Regions from separate parts of the Xanthomonas sp. NCPPB 2933 genome, predicted to be linked through region 3. Evidence: predicted binding sites of a transcription regulator. Region 3 holds the regulator's gene; each other region holds the start of a gene.

Region 1 (5,674 bases), 1.3 Mb from region 3:
TGGATCTGGCCGATCCGCTCCTGCACCACCGCATCGTCCTGCAGCGCGGTGCGCGCCTGATCGGCGAACAGCGACCAGCCGGTGACGGTCAGCCAGCCAAGCGCCCCGAGCACCAGCATGCCGAACAGCATCGCGCAGGCTGCCAGGCCGATCAGGCCGATCGCGACCCCGCTGAGCCGCTTTCGGACGGGACGCACTGCCGGCGCGGACGGCGCTGCGGCAGACGTGGAGGAGGGAAACGGCGATTGCGGCGGAGGTGACAACGGCGGCAAGGGCGGTGGCAGCAACAACATGCGGTGACCGGATCGACGGGATGCGACATGATGCCGCAGGCAGGCCGAATTCAGGCGTCATGTTCAGTGCAAATACGGCATGCTGATGAGCCCGCGTCGCATTCCATCGGACTCTACGATGACTTCTCCTCCCTCCCAAGCTCCACTGCATCTGGTCGTGGTTGGTGGCGGTTTTGCCGGCTTATGGGCGACCCGCGCGCTCGACGATCCCGGCATCCGCATCACCCTGATCGACCGCCAGAACCATCACCTGTTCCAGCCGTTGCTGTACCAGGTGGCCACCGCCGGCCTGTCGGCACCGGATATCGCAGCGCCGCTGCGGCACATCCTGCGCGAGCAGCGCAATGTCGAAGTGCTGCTTGGCGATGTGGCCGAAATTGCTCCAACCCGTCGCGAAGTGGTGCTCGCCGATGGCAACACGCTCGGCTACGACATGCTGCTGCTGGCCACCGGCGCCACCCATGCCTACTTCGGCAACGATCACTGGGCCGAGCATGCGCCAGGCCTGAAAACGCTGTACGACGCGCTGGTGCTGCGGCGCAAATTGCTGCTGGCCTTCGAGCGTGCCGAAGCCGAATCCGACCCGGCCGCACGCGCCGCCTGGCTCAGCTTTGCGGTGGTCGGCGGCGGTCCGACCGGCGTGGAACTGGCCGGCACGCTGGCCGAAATCGCCCGCCACACGCTCAAGGACGAGTTCCGCCACATCGATCCGCAGCAGGCGCGCGTGCGTCTGGTCGAAGCCGGCCCGCGCGTGCTGCCTTCGTTCCCGGAAGATCTCACCGACAAGGCGCGCAAGCAGTTGGAACGCTTAGGCGTGGAAGTGCACACCGGTACGCCGGTGACGCATATCGACGCGCTCGGCTATCAACTCGGCGACACCTTCGTGCCCGCGCGTACCGTCGTCTGGGCTGCCGGTGTGGCCGCCTCGCCGCTAGCGCGCACGCTGGGCGTGCCGCTGGATCGCGCCGGTCGCGTACTGGTGCAGCCGGACCTGAGCGTGCCCGGCCACCCGGAGATCTTCGTCGGTGGCGACCTGGCCTCGGTGCAGCAGGGTGGCCGCCCGGTGCCGGGCGTGGCGCCGGCGGCAAAGCAGATGGGCAAGCACATCGCCAAGGCGATCCGCGCGCGCCATCGCGGCCAGGCCACGCCGGCGTTCCGTTATCAGGACTACGGCAATCTGGCCACCATCGGCCGCATGGCCGCCATCGTGCATGTGGGCAAGCTCAAGCTGTCCGGTATCGTCGCCTGGTGGTTCTGGCTGGCCGCGCACGTGTACTTCCTGATCGGCTTCCGCAACCGCTTCGTGGTGCTGGTGAACTGGGCAATGGCGTACTGGAGCTACCAGCGCGCCGCACGCATCATCTTCGGCGGCGCAACCGACGACCCGCCGCCCAACAGCAAGGACGGATGACAGTGCGACGGGCGGTGCGCGATGCTGTGCCGCCCGTTCCCACTGCGGCGCCGTGACCACTCTCCTGTTCCTGCTGGATCTGCTCGGCACCTTCGTGTTCGCTCTCAGCGGCGCCACCGTGGCGGTGCGCAACCGTCTGGATCTGTTCGGCGTGCTGGTGCTGTCGTGCGCGGCCGCAGTCTCCGGCGGGATCGTGCGCGATGTGTTGATCGGCGCCACCCCGCCGGCTGCGTTGGTGCATCCGCAGTATCTGCTCATCGCCTGCCTGGCCGGGGTGGCCGGTTTCCGCTGGCATGCCGCGGTGGAACGGCTGCGCAACCCGGTGCAACTGTTCGACGCAGCCGGGCTGGCCTTGTTTGCGGTCTACGGCACCAGCAAGGCGCTGGACTACAACCTCAGCCCGCTGAGCGCCACCTTGCTGGGCATGCTCAGCGGCATCGGCGGCGGCATCGCGCGCGATCTGCTGGTAGCGCGTACGCCGGTGGTATTGCAAGCAGAGCTATATGCAGTGGCCGCACTCGCAGGCGGCGGCCTGGTCGCGATCGGGCATGTGCTCGACGTGCCGCAAGCCTGGTCGCTGGCGACAGGTGCGGGCGTGTGTTTCGGCCTGCGCTTCATGGCCATCCGCTATGGCTGGCATCTACCGGTGGCCCGTCTGCCGGAATAGCTGTCGTCGGCAAAAGCGATAATGCCGGGCGCATCATCCTGACGGTTCGTCAGCTTCTTGAAGGACATGAAAACTGCACACCTGCAACGCAAACGGCCCGGAAAACCGGGCCGTTTTTGCAACCTGACGCGCGTGATCGAACCGATCAAGCGACGAACAGTGCCTTCATCTTCTTCAGCGCGTTCGCCTCGATCTGGCGAATCCGCTCGGCCGACACGCCGTACTCGTCGGCTAGCTCCTGCAAGGTCACCTTGGAGTCGGAATCCAGCCAACGGCGCTTGACGATGTCGCGCGAACGCGTATCCAGACCGGACAGCCCTTCGCGCAACAGCTGCAGCTGGTTGTCTTCGCTGTCGTGACGCTCGTAGGCCTGCGACGGGTCTTCCTCGTTGGCGACCAGGTAGCTCACCGGCGACGGCGGGCCATGATCGTCGTCCTCATCGGACGAGGCATCGAAGCCGATGTCGCGACCGGACAGACGCGACTCCATCTCCATCACTTCGCGCTCGGAGACGTTCAGGTCCTTGGCGACCGCAGTCACTTCGGAGGCATTGAGCCAACCCAAGCGGGTCTTGGACTTGCGCAGGTTGAAGAACAGCTTGCGCTGCGCCTTGGTCGTGGCGACCTTGACGATGCGCCAGTTCTTCAAAATGAACTCGTGCATTTCGGCACGGATCCAGTGCACTGCGAAGCTGACCAGGCGTACGCCCATTTCCGGGTCGAAACGCTTGACCGCCTTCATCAGGCCGATGTTGCCTTCCTGGATCAGATCGCCCAGCGGCAGGCCGTAGCCGTTATAGCCGCGGGCCACATGCACCACGAAGCGCAGGTGGGAATGGACCAGTTCGCGCGCGGCGTCCAGATCCAGCTCGTCGCGGAAACGACGGGCGAGATTCTGTTCCTCATCGACCGACAGCACCGGGATCTGGTGCACGGCACCGATGTAGGCGTCCAGCGAACCGAGCGCACTGGGAATCGGGAGATTGTTTGCCACAAGGGCAGTCGAGGTAGTCTGGTTCATAGGCACCATCTTAGCAGTCGAACTATTGGACTGCCGGGTACAGTAAGAGTTCCCAGCGTTCCATTTATAGGACGTTCGGGCTTTTGACCATACCGGCGTTCCAGCGGCCAACTCCACGAATCGATGGATAAGTTATCACCGCCACGCTGCGAAGACCGTGACAAAAGCAATGCGAAATGCGGTGCCGCCCGACCTGTTCAGCCGCGGGCGGGCGTGGTGTCAAGCGCGTTACGCGGTGGGAGCGACCAGTCGATCGGGCCGAGCCCGCGCCGCTGCAGATGGTCGTTGGTCTTGGAAAAGTGCTGGCAGCCCAGAAAGCCGCGGTGCGCCGACAACGGCGAGGGATGCGGGGCCTTGAACACGCGATGGCGCGCCTGGTCGATGACCTTGCCCTTGGACTGCGCATAACTGCCCCACAGCAGGAACACCAGGCCTTCGCGCTCGCGGTTGAGCGTTTCCACAACGTGATCGGTAAAGCCTTCCCAGCCCTTGTTCTGGTGCGCGCCGGCACGCCCCTGCTCCACCGTCAGCACCGCATTGAGCAGCAGCACGCCCTGGCGCGCCCACGGCATCAGATAGCCGTGGTCCGGTCGTGCGATGCCCAGGTCGTCCTGAATCTCTTTGTAGATGTTGAGCAGCGACGGCGGCACCGGCACGCCGGGCAACACCGAAAAGCACAGCCCATGCGCCTGGCCTTCGCCGTGATACGGGTCCTGGCCCAGGATCACCACCTTGACCTGCTCGAACGGGGTGGCATCGAAAGCGGCAAAGATCTGCGGGCCGGGTGGAAACACCCGCGCGCCAGCCGCCTTGCGCTGACGTAGGAAGGCGGACAGTTCCTGCATTTCCGGGCGCAGCAACCAATCGCCCACGCGCGCCTTCCACGACGGTTCCAGCTGGATACGTGCTTCTACTTCGGCCACATCTAACATTTCAGTCATAGCGTGACAGCCTGATCCTCAAGCCGTGCCAGGCGCAGCTGGAACAACACCTTGGTCACCAGCAGCCGCTCTTCAATGGGTTTTTGCACCAGATCGTTGGCGCCGGCGCGTAGCAGTTCGGACTGGTTGCGCGGGTTGGTGTCGCCGGTCATCACCAGCACCGGCAGGCGGCGCTTGCCGTAGGCGAAATCGATGCGGATGCGCTCGACCACGTCGCGGCCGTTGAGCTCGCCTTTCAGGGTCACATCGGTCAGCACCACGTCGATGCGGCGCTCGGTGCGGCCCAGCGATTCGGCGGTGAGCAGTGCGAAGGCGTCTTCGGCGGTGAGCACATGGATGACCTTCAGGCTCTGGCGCTCGAGCATGCGCTTGGTCGCCTCCGCCACCACGCGGCTGTCTTCGATGTACAGCACGGTCGCGCCGACGATCGGCTCGGGCTGCACGTAGCCGCGGATGAAGGTCGCCAGGGCTTCGTGGCCCAGTGCCTTGTCGAAATAATCGGTGACGTACTCGGTGAAGCGACGCTCCACCAGATGCTGCTGCGCATCGCCGGAGACCACGATCACCGGCACGTAGGCCTGGCCGGCCGCTTCGCGCACGCTGCGCGCCAGGGTCAGGCCATCGCCGTCGGGCAGCGACAGCGAGGTGGTGACCAGATCCACCGTGCCGGCTTCCAGCGCCTGACGCGCCTCGGCAATGCTGGAGCAGCCGATCACCTGCACATTCGGCAGGTCGCGGGTCAGCACATCGGCAATCAGCTTGCGCACCAGCTTCGAGCCATCGACCACCATCACGCGCGGCGCGTCGCTGATCAGGTGTTTGAGATCTGGTGGATGCATGGCAGGCCTCAGGTCTCGGTGGGACGGGTCTGGCGAAGGAAATGGCCGGTCACCAGCCAGGCGCCCAGCCAACCCAGGACCAGGGTGCCGACCAGCACCATCGCAGAATGCAGCAGATCCAGCCCGTGCAGGGTAAAAGAACTGCCATAGCTATCGGCCAATGTCGCCAACGGTGCCTGCAAGGCCAGCCCGGAGGCGGTGATCAGCGCGAGCGCAACCGCGCCGGCACCCAGCCCGTACCACGCACCCAGATACAGAAACGGGCGCCGGATGAAGCCATCGCTGGCGCCCAGCAGCTGCAGCACGCCGATTTCCTCGCGCCGCGATTGGATATCCAGCCGCACGGTGTTGCCGACCACCAGTACCGCGCCGACGCCGAGCAGTGCCGAGAGCACCTGCACCAGACGCTCGCCAAAGCGCAGCCAGCCATCCAGGCGTTTGCGCCACAACGCGTCGTGCTGCACCTGGTCGGTCTGCGGCAAGGCCTGCAACGCGCCGGCCA
Region 2 (5,674 bases), 2.6 Mb from region 3:
GGTCGACCTGCGCTTGCAGCGCGCGGCCCTTTTCGTCGTTGCCGGGATACCCGCCGACCGAACTCAGGCCATCCGGTGCCAGCGCGACGAAACCGGCTTTGGCCACGCGCCGCGCGACGTCTTCGATATACGGATTGAGACCGCGGTTTTCGTGCGCCACCACCACGCCCGGCACCGCGCCGGTGACCTTGGCCGGCCGCACCAGATAACCGCGCACCTGGCCATGGCCATTGGGCGAGGGATAGGTGATGTACTCGGCCACGATGTCCGGGTCGGTGAACTCCACTTGCGTGGCGAGCGCGTAGTTGGGGCTCAGCGATTCCAGGATCGCCGCCGCACTTAACCCGGCCACCGCGAACGCCGCAGCGCGGTCGAGAAAATCGCGCCGGCTGAGTTTGCCGTGCACATAGCCGTCGTACAGCGCGAGCAGATCGGGGTGGAAATCCTGAGCGGTCAAACGGCGCATCGGCGTTCTCCTGAGGAATGGCTGGACTGCGTGCGCAAGTGCGCGCACATACGCAGCGCAGAAAGCGGCATCAGTTTTACGACACAACACCGCATCCAGCCGAGCATGCCGATGCGTCTGCAGCGGCGCAAGCAAGCCTCGTTCGTACCCGGAAGACCACCACGGCACGCCCAACGCGATCGGCTAGCCCTCACCGGCGCAAGCGGACTTCTACAACAGCGCGTGCAGCCCATGTCGTGATTTCAGCGACGCATCGACCTCCCCCACATGTCGACGCCCACAAAAAAACCCCGCCTTTCGGCGGGGTCCTTTTTTGATGCAACAACCGATGGGGCTGGATCAGAAATCCATACCGCCCATGCCGCCCATGCCGCCACCGCCGCCGGGCATTGCCGGCTCGTCCTTCTTCGGGGCATCGGCCACCATGGCTTCGGTGGTGATCATCAGGCCGGCGATCGAAGCTGCGTTCTGCAGCGCCGAACGGGTGACCTTGGTCGGGTCCAGGATGCCGAACTCGACCATGTCGCCGAACTCGCCGTTGGCCGCGTTGTAACCGTAGTTGCCGGTGCCTTCCTTGACCTTGTTCAGGATCACGGACGGCTCTTCGCCGGCATTGGCCACGATTTCGCGCAGCGGGGCTTCCATGGCGCGCAGGGCGATCTGGATGCCGTGGGTCTGGTCTTCGTTGGCACCGGTCAGGTTACCGACCGCCACCAGCGCACGCACCAGGGCCACACCGCCGCCCGGGACCACGCCTTCTTCGACGGCTGCACGGGTGGCGTGCAGGGCGTCTTCGACGCGGGCCTTCTTTTCCTTCATTTCGATTTCGGTCGAAGCGCCGACCTTGATCACTGCAACGCCGCCGGCCAGCTTGGCCACGCGTTCCTGCAGCTTCTCGCGGTCGTAATCGGACGAGGTGTCTTCGATCTGGGTCTTGATCTGGCCAACGCGGGCTTCGATCGTGGCCGAGTCGCCGGCGCCGTCGATGATGGTGGTGTTCTCCTTGGAGACCTGCACCTTCTTCGCACGGCCCAGGTCCTTGATGGTGGCCTTCTCCAGCGCCAGACCCACTTCCTCGGAGATCACGGTGCCGCCGGTCAGCACGGCCATGTCTTCCAGCATCGCCTTGCGACGGTCGCCGAAGCCCGGTGCCTTGACGGCCACGACCTTGACGATGCCACGGATGGTGTTGACCACCAGGGTCGCCAGCGCTTCGCCTTCGACTTCTTCAGCCACGATCAGCAGCGGCTTGCCGGCCTTGGCCACGCCTTCCAGCACGGGCAGCAGGTCGCGCACGTTGGAGATCTTCTTGTCGTGCAGCAGGATGAACGGGTCGTCCAGATCGGCCGACTGGCTCTGCTGGTTGTTGATGAAGTACGGGGAGAGGTAGCCGCGATCGAACTGCATGCCCTCGACCACGTCCAGCTCGTTTTCCAGGCCCGAGCCTTCTTCAACGGTGATCACGCCTTCCTTGCCGACCTTCTGCATCGCTTCGGCAATGATGTTGCCGATCGATTCGTCCGAGTTGGCCGAGATGGTGCCGACCTGGGCAATCGCCTTGTCGTCGGTGGTGGGCTTGGAGATGTTCTTCAGCTCGATGACGGCGGCCTTGACGGCCTGGTCGATACCGCGCTTGAGGTCCATCGGGTTCATGCCGGCGGCCACAGCCTTGGCGCCTTCGCGGATCAGGGCCTGGGCCAGCACGGTGGCGGTGGTGGTGCCGTCGCCGGCGTTGTCGTTGGTGCGCGACGCAACTTCCTTCACCATCTGCGCGCCCATGTTCTCGAACTTGTCAGCCAGTTCGATTTCCTTGGCGACGGAGACGCCGTCCTTGGTGATGGTCGGCGCGCCGAAGCTCTTTTCGAGCACGACGTTGCGGCCCTTCGGGCCCAGGGTTGCCTTGACGGCATTGGCGAGAACGTTGACGCCACGGACCATACGGGTACGTGCGTCTTCACCGAAACGAATGTCTTTAGCAGCCATTTGTTGTAACTCCGGAATTTGGGATTAGGGATTGGGGATTGGCTAGAGCGGGGTTCGGGGGAGATGCGGGATCAGCTGCGCCAAGCGCAGTGGCCAATCCCGAATCCCCACTCCCGAATCCCGCGGGCAACGGCTATCAGCCGATGACCGCCAGGATGTCGTCTTCGCGCAGCACCTTGTACTCGATGCCCTCGGCCTTGTAGCTGCTGCCGGCGTACTGGCCGTAGATGACCTTGTCGCCGACCTTGACCACCGGCGCGCGCAGGCTGCCGTTGTCCAGGGGCTTGCCGGCGCCAATGGCGACGACTTCACCCTTGGTGGACTTTTCCTTGGCCGAATCCGGAATCACGATCCCGCCGGCGGAAACTTCGTCGGCTTCGATCGGCTTGACTACAACGCGGTCGTGAAGCGGCTTGATGCTCATAGAGAAAGACCCTCTTAAGTGATTGATTGGTCTGGAAATTATCGGCGATGTTAGCACTCGTATGTGACGACTGCCAGCACAGCGCGCGGAAAAAACCCGACAGAGCGGGTGCGGGCCAAAGATTGTGCTGCGCGGGCGGCTTTCAAGGGCTAGGGGCAAAAAAATTTCGACAAGCGCTTCCCCGCGAGGGACCAAGAGCGGCCGACAAAACGTAGCGAGCGGTTGTCAGGTGGGCGCGGACGGCGCGGAGGAACCGCAGTGTACGAGTGGTACATGAGGAGTCCGAGCACCGGCCGCGCCCGCCTGGCAGACGCGCAGTAGTTTTGTCGGTCGCTCTAGAATTGGAACCAGGTTCCACCGATTGTCATGCACACGTTTTACAGTCGGCAACGCATTCCCCGATCACAAGGAGCTGTCGATGAGGTTGCCGTCCCGTGCTGTGTCCCTGAGCTGCGTGCTTCCCCTGGCCTGTGCGTTCGCACTGGCCATCCCCACCGCCCACGCCGCGGTGTTCATCAACGAACTGCACTACGACGACGCGGGCGCCTCCGGCGACAGCGGCGAAGCCGTGGAAGTGGTGGCCACCGCCGGCGAATCGCTGAGCGGCTACCGCATCTATCTGTACAACGGCAGCGCGCCGAGCGCGGCCACGGTCTATGCCAACACGGCGGTGCCGGCCGGCAGTCTGGTCAGCTGCGGCAGCCAGGTGCGCGTGGCCACGGTCAGCTATGCCAGCAACGGCGTGCAGAACGGGCCCAACGACGGTGTGGCGCTGGTGGACCCGAGCGGTCAGCTGGTGCAGTTCCTCAGTTACGAAGGCGCCATCACCGGCAGCGGGGGCCCGGCCGCCGGCGTCACCAGCCAGAACCTGCCGGTCAGCGAGAGCAACAGCAGCGCGGTCGGCAGTTCGCTGCAACTCACCGGCACCGGCAGCAGCGCGGCGAATTTCAGCTGGGCCGGCTCGTCGGCGCAGACGTTTGGCGCGTGCAATCGCGGCCAGACCTTCAACAGCAGCGGCGGTGGCGGCGAAACCGGCGCTGCGCCTTCGATCACCAGCACCACCCCGACCCAGGGCGCCACCAACTTCCCGGCGGCCGGCGATCTGAGCGTGGGCTTCAGCGAGGCGGTGACGCTGAGCAGCGGCGCCTTCGCGCTGAGCTGCGCCAGCTCCGGCACGGTGGCGCTGAGCTACCCGACCAGCGGTACCCGCTTCAGCCTGTCCACCAACACGGCGTTGGTCGGCGGCGAGCGCTGCACCCTGGCGATCACCGCCAGCGCCATCCGCGACGCCAGCGGGCTGAGCCCGGCCGCCAACCAGTCCATCGCCTTCACCGTGGCCACGGCCAGCGGCGGCGGCACCGGCTACTACTCGCGGGTGAACACCGCCAATGCCAGCCAGCTGCGTTGCTCGCTGCACACCGTGATCAAGGGCCACACGGTCTATCCGTACAGCGGCTCGGGCACCAGCACCTGGACCATTCTGGAAATGGCCGACGAAGATCCCAACAACAGCGGCCGGATCCTGGACGCCTACCGCAACCGCAGCTATGCCAAGGGCAGTGACCGCGCCGGCACCGGCAGCGGGCTGACCTACAACCGCGAGCACACCTGGCCCAACTCGCTGGGCTTCGGCAGCGCCAGCGGCGACAAGGGCCTGCCGTATGCGCCCTACACCGACACCCACATGCTGTATCTGACCGACACCGGCTTCAACGCCGACCGCGGCAACAAGCCCTACGCCACCTGCACCAGCAGCTGCGGCGAGCGGGTGACCGAGGTCAACGACGGCAGTGGCGGCGGCAGCGGGCGCTATCCGGGCAATTCCAACTGGGTGCGCACGCCCGACGGCAACGGTGGCACCTTCGAAGTGTGGGGCAAGCGCAAGGGCGACATGGCACGCGCGGTGATGTACATGGCGATCCGCTACGAGGGCGGCCTTGATGCGGCCACCGGGCAGTCCGAGCCGGACCTGGAGCTCACCGACGACCGCAGCAAGATCGTGCAGACCTCTGCCTCCCCGGCCTACATGGGGCTGTTGTCCACGCTGCTGGCCTGGCACCAGGCCGACCCGCCGGACGATGCCGAGCGCGCGCGCAACCAGGTGGTTTTCAGCTTCCAGGGCAATCGCAACCCGTTCGTGGATCACCCCGAATGGGCGACATCGAGCCTGTTCACCTCGGCCAAGCCGGCCAGCTGCCAACTGGCCAATTGATCCATCCCGGCCCGGCGCCCAGTGCGTCGGGCCGGTGATGTGGTTCACCGGCCAATCGGCTTTGGATGCAGCTCGAATGCCGGCCTGGCGACATTATCCTGGCCAACGTTCCATTCGCGCCCTGGACCACCGCAGCGGTGGCGCTCCCGCGCAGCCGGTCATCGCACCGAACCTTGCCGGTCATCAGCGCCCGACTGCCAATACGCGGCCCGCATCGATTGCCGGAAGCTGTATTCCGCGAAGTCAACGCCGCGTTCCGGAACGTGCGGTCGATCCCGCGTAAGCGAAGGATTACACTGCGCAGCTACGTGAGCGCCTCTTCCCTCCATGTGTTGTTCAGTACCTGCCCGGATGCCGACAGCGCCGATCGCATTGCGCACGCGCTGCTCAACGAACGCCTGGCCGCCTGCGTCACGCAGGTGCCCGGCGTGCAGTCGCTGTACCGCTGGAATGGGACGATCGAGCGCAGTCAGGAAGTGCAGCTGTTGATCAAAACCTGGGAAGACCGCCTGCCCGACGCCATTGCGCGGCTGCAGGCACTGCATCCGTATGAACTGCCGGAGGCGGTTGCGGTCCAAGCCAGCGCCGG
Region 3 (5,674 bases):
GGTCTGGCCACCGTGTATCGGGTGCTGACCCAGTTCGAGGCTGCCGGCCTGGTGCTGAAGCACAATTTCGAAGGCGGCCAGGCCGTCTATGAGCTGGATCGCGGTGGCCACCACGACCATATGGTCGATGTGGATACCGGCCACGTGATCGAGTTCGAAAGCGAAGAGATCGAGGCGTTGCAGCGCCAGATCGCCGCCCAGCACGGTTACGAGCTGGAAGAGCATTCGTTGGTGCTGTACGTGCGCAAGAAGCGCGTGCGCTAAACCCGGCGCGCAGCACGGCGGCAACGACAAGGCGGCTTCGGCCGCCTTGTGCGTTTGCAGACGGTAGCCGCCTCGACAACGCCGAGCGTGTCGCCCGGCAACCGGGCCGATTACGCGCTCTGCAGCAGCTTGCGTGCGGCCGCGCGAGCCTCTTTGCTCACTTCCACACCGCCCAGCATGCGCGCCAGTTCTTCCTGACGGGCCTGCGGGCCGAGCAGTTCGACCGCGCTCTGGGTCATGCCGTCCACCGGCGCCTTGCTGACCCGGTAATGCGCGTGGCCCTTGGCGGCGACCTGCGGCAAGTGGGTGACGCATAGCACCTGGCGCTCTTCGCCCAGAGCGCGCAGCTTTTGCCCGACGATGTCGGCCACCGCGCCGCCGATACCGGAATCGACTTCGTCGAAGACCATGGTCGGCACGCTGTCCAGCCCGAGTGCGGCGACTTCGATCGCCAGCGAAATCCGCGACAGCTCGCCGCCGGAGGCGACTTTGCGCAACGCGCGCGGCGGTTGCCCGGCGTTGGCGGCGACCAGAAATTCCACCCGCTCGGCGCCGTTGGGATCCGGGCGCAGGGTGTCCTGCGGCTGCAACTGGATCAGGAACTGCCCGCCGCCCATGCCCAGCTCGCCGATCAGCGTGGTGGTGGCGGCCGACAAGGAGTCTGCCGCGGTAGTGCGGCTGGCGCTGAGGGCCGCGGCGGCGTTGCGCCAGACGTCGGTTGCGGTGGCGATGTGCTTGTCCAGCTGCTGCAGGCGTTCGTCTGCGCCGCGCAGGCTTTCCACTTCCTGGCTCATGCGGTCGCGCTGCGCGGCCAGTTCGTCCGGGGTCACGCGGTGCTTGCGCGCCAGATCGTGCAGACGGCCGAGCCGGCGTTCCATGGCTTCGAACTGGGCCGGGTCGGCGTCCAGGTCGTCGCGTACGCGGTCGAGCAGGGCCAGCGCTTCGTCGATCTGGATTGCGGCACTGTCCAGCAGTGCGTCCACCTCCCCAAGGCGCGGCTCGTGTTCGGCGACGCGGGCCAGGTCGTGGCGGCTGCCTTGCAGCAGGCCCAGCGCCGATGCGCCATCGTCGCCGTTGAGCTGCTGGACGACGCTTTCACAGGCGCCGATCAGCGCGGTGGCATGCGCCTGACGACGATGATTGATGTCCAGCGCGGCAATTGCGGCCGGGTCCAGGTCTTCGCGTTCGAGTTCGCCCAATTGGTGTTCGAGGAAGCCGATACGGTCGGAGACATCGCCCTGCGCCGAGAGCGCATCGCGCTCGTCCAGCAGCGCCTGCCACTGCCGGCTTGCCTGGCGCACCTGTTCGCGCTGCGCGCTGTTGCGTGCGTAGGCGTCGAGCAGGGTGAGCTGGCTGTGGCGGGCCATCAAGGCCTGGTGCTCGTGCTGGCCGTGGATTTCCACCAGCCGTGACGCCAGCTCGGACAGCTGCGAAGAGGTGACCGGGCGGCCGTTGATCCAGGCGCGCGAGCCGCCATCGGCGCGGATGATGCGGCGCAGCTGGCATTGCGCGTCGTCGTCCAGTTCGTTGTCGGCCAGCCAGGTCAGGCCGGGGTGTTCGCTGGGCAGCTGGAATTCGGCCGAGAGCTCGGCGCGGTCGGCACCGTGGCGGACCACGCCGCTATCGGCGCGCAGGCCGGACAGAAAGCCCAACGCGTCCACCATCAGCGACTTGCCGGCGCCGGTTTCGCCGGAGACCACGGTCATGCCCGGTCCGAATTCCAGTTCGGTGGCGCGGACGACGGCGAAATCCTTGATGGAGAGGTGTCTGAGCATGGGATCGAGTGTGAACGCTTTGGGCAAGCTTAGGGTGGGAGGGGCGGCGAGGGAATGAGACCCTTGCCAATCACGGGGCCAGAGATTATCTATGCCCAGTCTCACCGGATGATCCCATGCGCGCGTCACAGTCCCCAACGCTCGACCCCCGCGCACGCCAGCTGCTACGCACGCTGATTGCCCGCTACATCCGCGACGGCGAGCCGGTGGGCTCCAAGACGCTGGCCCAGCATGCGGGGCTGGATGTCAGCCCGGCCACCATCCGCAATATTCTGGCCGACCTGGAAGATGTGGGGCTGCTCAGCTCTCCGCACACCTCGGCCGGGCGCATTCCTACCGCGCACGGCTACCGCGTGTTCGTCGACAGCCTGGTGCAGATGCAGCCGCCGGGCGAGGAAGAAGTGCGCCGCCTGCGCGCCGAGCTTGCCAGCGGCAACGGGACTCAATCGTTGCTGGGCAGCGCCTCGCAGATGCTGTCGGCGATGAGCCACTTCGTCGGCGTGGTCAGCGCGCCGCGGCGCGAGCAGTTCGCCTTCCGGCACATCGATTTCGTGGCGCTGGATGCGCGGCGGGTGCTGGCGATTCTGGTGTTTGCCGACAACGAGGTGCAGAACCGGGTGATCGAGCCGCGCCGCGCCTACGAGCCGGCCGAGCTGGAGCGGGTGGCCAATTACCTCAATGCGCAGTTTGCCGGGCGCGCGCTATCGGATATCCGCGCCTCGCTGCTGCGCGAGCTGCGCGTGGCCAAGAACGAGATGGAGCAGCTGCTGGCGCACAGCGTGGACCTGGCCAGCGAGGCGCTGGTGCCGGCCGAGGCCGACGACATGGTGATGGCCGGGCAGACCCGGCTGATGGGTGTGCACGACCTGTCGGACCTGGACCGGCTGCGCGAGCTGTTCGAGGCCTTCGCCAGCAAGCGCGAGATCCTGCAGCTGCTCGAACGCACCATCCAGGCCCCTGGCGTGCGCATCTTCATCGGCGAGGAGACCGGCATGGTGTCGCTGGAAGACGTCTCGCTGGTCACCGCACCGTATGCCGCCAATGGCCAGGTGCTGGGCGTGCTGGGGGTGATCGGGCCCAAACGCATGGCCTACGACCGCCTGATTCCGCTGGTGCAGACCGCCGCCCAGGTGCTGGGCGCGGCCATGGAACCACCCGCATCGCGATAACCGGAGTCGATCGGGGCGATCGTTTTGCTTGAAACGCGCGCGGGCGCCCACATACGGGGTGACGTTGGGGCGGGCGTTCCGCCGGCCCGGGAACTGTGCACATGAACCAAGACCACTCCGAATTCGACTCCGAAGACCTGTCCCAGAACCCACCCGAGACCGATCCGCTCAAGGCCGAGATCGAATCGCTGCGCAGCGAGATCGCGCTGGTCAAGGCCGACGCCCTGCGCGAGCGCGCCGATCTGGAAAACCAACGCAAGCGCATCGCCCGCGATGTCGACAATGCACGCAAGTTCGCCAACGAGAAGCTGCTGGGCGAGCTGTTGCCGGTGTTCGACAGCCTGGATGCGGGCCTGACCGCTGCCGGCAGCCAACCTAGCCCGCTGCGCGATGGTCTGGACATGACCTACAAGCAGCTGCTCAAGGTCGCTGCCGACAATGGTTTGACCCTGCTCGATCCGGTCGGCCAGCCGTTCAACCCGGACCAGCACCAGGCGATCAGCCAGGGCGAGGCCGAGGGCATCGCGCCGGGCCACGTGGTGCAGGTGTTCCAGAAAGGCTATTTGCTCAACGATCGCCTGCTGCGCCCGGCCCTGGTGGTCGTGGCCAAGCACGACTGAAGGCTGCTGCCGGCTGAACTGGCCGGCGCGGACGCGGAACGCAGATTCGTACAGGTGGCTTGAACACCTGCGCACCACCCCCACATCTCAGCCAGACCCGGCGTCGCCGGAAACAGCTACAGAATCATCAGGAGCGTATCCATGGGCAAGATCATTGGTATTGACCTCGGCACCACGAACTCGTGCGTGTCGATCATGGACGGCGGCAAGGCCCGCGTCATCGAAAATTCCGAGGGCGATCGCACCACGCCTTCGATCGTCGCCTACACCAAGGACGGCGAAGTGCTGGTCGGTGCCTCGGCCAAGCGCCAGGCGGTCACCAACCCGAAGAACACCTTCTACGCGGTGAAGCGCCTGATCGGCCGCAAGTTCACCGATGCCGAAGTGCAGAAGGACATCTCGCACGTGCCGTACGGCATCCTCGCCCACGACAATGGCGATGCCTGGGTGCAGACCAGCGATGGCAAGCGTATGGCGCCGCAGGAAATCTCTGCGCGCGTGCTGGAAAAGATGAAGAAGACCGCCGAGGATTTCCTGGGCGAGAAGGTCACCGAGGCCGTGATCACGGTGCCGGCGTACTTCAACGACAGCCAGCGTCAGGCCACCAAGGACGCCGGCCGCATCGCCGGTCTGGACGTCAAGCGCATCATCAACGAGCCGACCGCTGCAGCCCTGGCCTATGGCCTGGACAAGAACGGCGGCGACCGCAAGATTGCGGTGTACGACCTGGGCGGCGGCACCTTCGACGTGTCGATCATCGAAATCGCCGAAGTCGATGGCGAGAAGCAGTTCGAAGTGCTGGCCACCAATGGCGACACCTTCCTGGGCGGCGAAGACTTCGACAACCGCGTCATCGAGTATCTGGTCGACGAATTCAACAAGGATCAGGGCATCGATCTGCGTAAGGATCCGTTGGCGCTGCAACGCCTGAAGGACGCCGCAGAGCGCGCCAAGATCGAGCTGTCGACCAGCCAGCAGACCGAAGTGAACCTGCCGTACGTCACCGCCGATGCATCGGGCCCGAAGCACCTCAACATCAAGTTGACCCGTGCCAAGCTCGAAGCGTTGGTGGAAGACCTGGTCAAGAAGTCGATCGAGCCGTGCCGCACCGCGTTGAACGATGCCGGCCTGCGTGCCAGCGACGTCAACGAAGTGATCCTAGTCGGCGGTCAGACCCGCATGCCGAAGGTGCAGCAGGCGGTTGCCGATTTCTTCGGCAAGGAACCGCGCAAGGACGTCAACCCGGACGAAGCCGTGGCCGTTGGCGCCGCGATCCAGGGCGGCGTGCTGGCCGGCGACGTCAAGGACGTGCTGCTGCTGGACGTGACCCCGCTTTCGCTGGGTATCGAAACCATGGGCGGCGTGTTCACCAAGATCATCGAAAAGAACACCACCATCCCGACCAAGGCCTCGCAGACCTTCTCCACCGCCGAAGACAATCAGTCGGCCGTCACCGTGCACGTGTTGCAGGGTGAGCGCGAGCAGGCCCGCTTCAACAAGTCGCTGGCCAAGTTCGACCTGTCCGGCATCGAGCCGGCGCCGCGCGGCATGCCGCAGGTGGAGGTGTCCTTCGACATCGACGCCAACGGCATCCTGCACGTGTCGGCCAAGGACAAGAAGACCAACAAGGAACAGAAGGTCGAGATCAAGGCCGGTTCGGGTCTGTCGGACGAAGAGATCCAGCGCATGGTCGCCGACGCGGAAGCCAACCGCGAAGAAGACAAGAAGTTCCAGGAGCTGGTGCAGACCCGCAACCAGGCCGATGGCCTGATCCACGCCACCCGCAGCGCGATCACCGAGCATGGCAGCAAGGTTGGCGGCGATGTGATCGGTAAGGTGGAAGCGG

What was found. The regulator HrcA, encoded in region 3, represses chaperone genes, less so after heat shock. The targets are predictions, from matches to a motif close to TTNGCACTCNNNNNNNNNGAGTGCNAA.
Region 1: a site for HrcA is predicted at 3,403-3,429, ahead of rpoH (RNA polymerase sigma factor RpoH). Genes of this name have one in related genera too.
Region 2: a site for HrcA is predicted at 2,924-2,950, ahead of AC1PLU_RS03125 (co-chaperone GroES). Genes of this name have one in related genera too.

Annotation. Positions count from the first base shown of each region.
Region 1 is NZ_CM161518.1:4,811,140-4,816,813, forward strand. It holds gene AC1PLU_RS20330 (hypothetical protein) at 1-293, opposite strand, end outside; gene AC1PLU_RS20335 (NAD(P)/FAD-dependent oxidoreductase) at 412-1,704, shown strand; gene AC1PLU_RS20340 (trimeric intracellular cation channel family protein) at 1,757-2,371, shown strand; gene rpoH (RNA polymerase sigma factor RpoH) at 2,517-3,392, opposite strand; gene ung (uracil-DNA glycosylase) at 3,590-4,315, opposite strand; gene AC1PLU_RS20355 (response regulator) at 4,330-5,172, opposite strand; gene ftsX (permease-like cell division protein FtsX) at 5,181-5,674, opposite strand, start outside.
Region 2 is NZ_CM161518.1:720,157-725,830, reverse strand. It holds gene yghX (YghX family hydrolase) at 1-466, opposite strand, end outside; gene groL (chaperonin GroEL) at 806-2,449, opposite strand; gene AC1PLU_RS03125 (co-chaperone GroES) at 2,586-2,873, opposite strand; RNA gene AC1PLU_RS03120 (sX9 sRNA) at 3,073-3,148, opposite strand; gene AC1PLU_RS03115 (endonuclease) at 3,292-5,085, shown strand; gene cutA (divalent-cation tolerance protein CutA) at 5,394-5,674, shown strand, end outside.
Region 3 is NZ_CM161518.1:3,549,650-3,555,323, reverse strand. It holds gene fur (ferric iron uptake transcriptional regulator) at 1-264, shown strand, start outside; gene recN (DNA repair protein RecN) at 375-2,039, opposite strand; gene hrcA (heat-inducible transcriptional repressor HrcA) at 2,156-3,208, shown strand; gene grpE (nucleotide exchange factor GrpE) at 3,310-3,828, shown strand; gene dnaK (molecular chaperone DnaK) at 3,970-5,674, shown strand, end outside.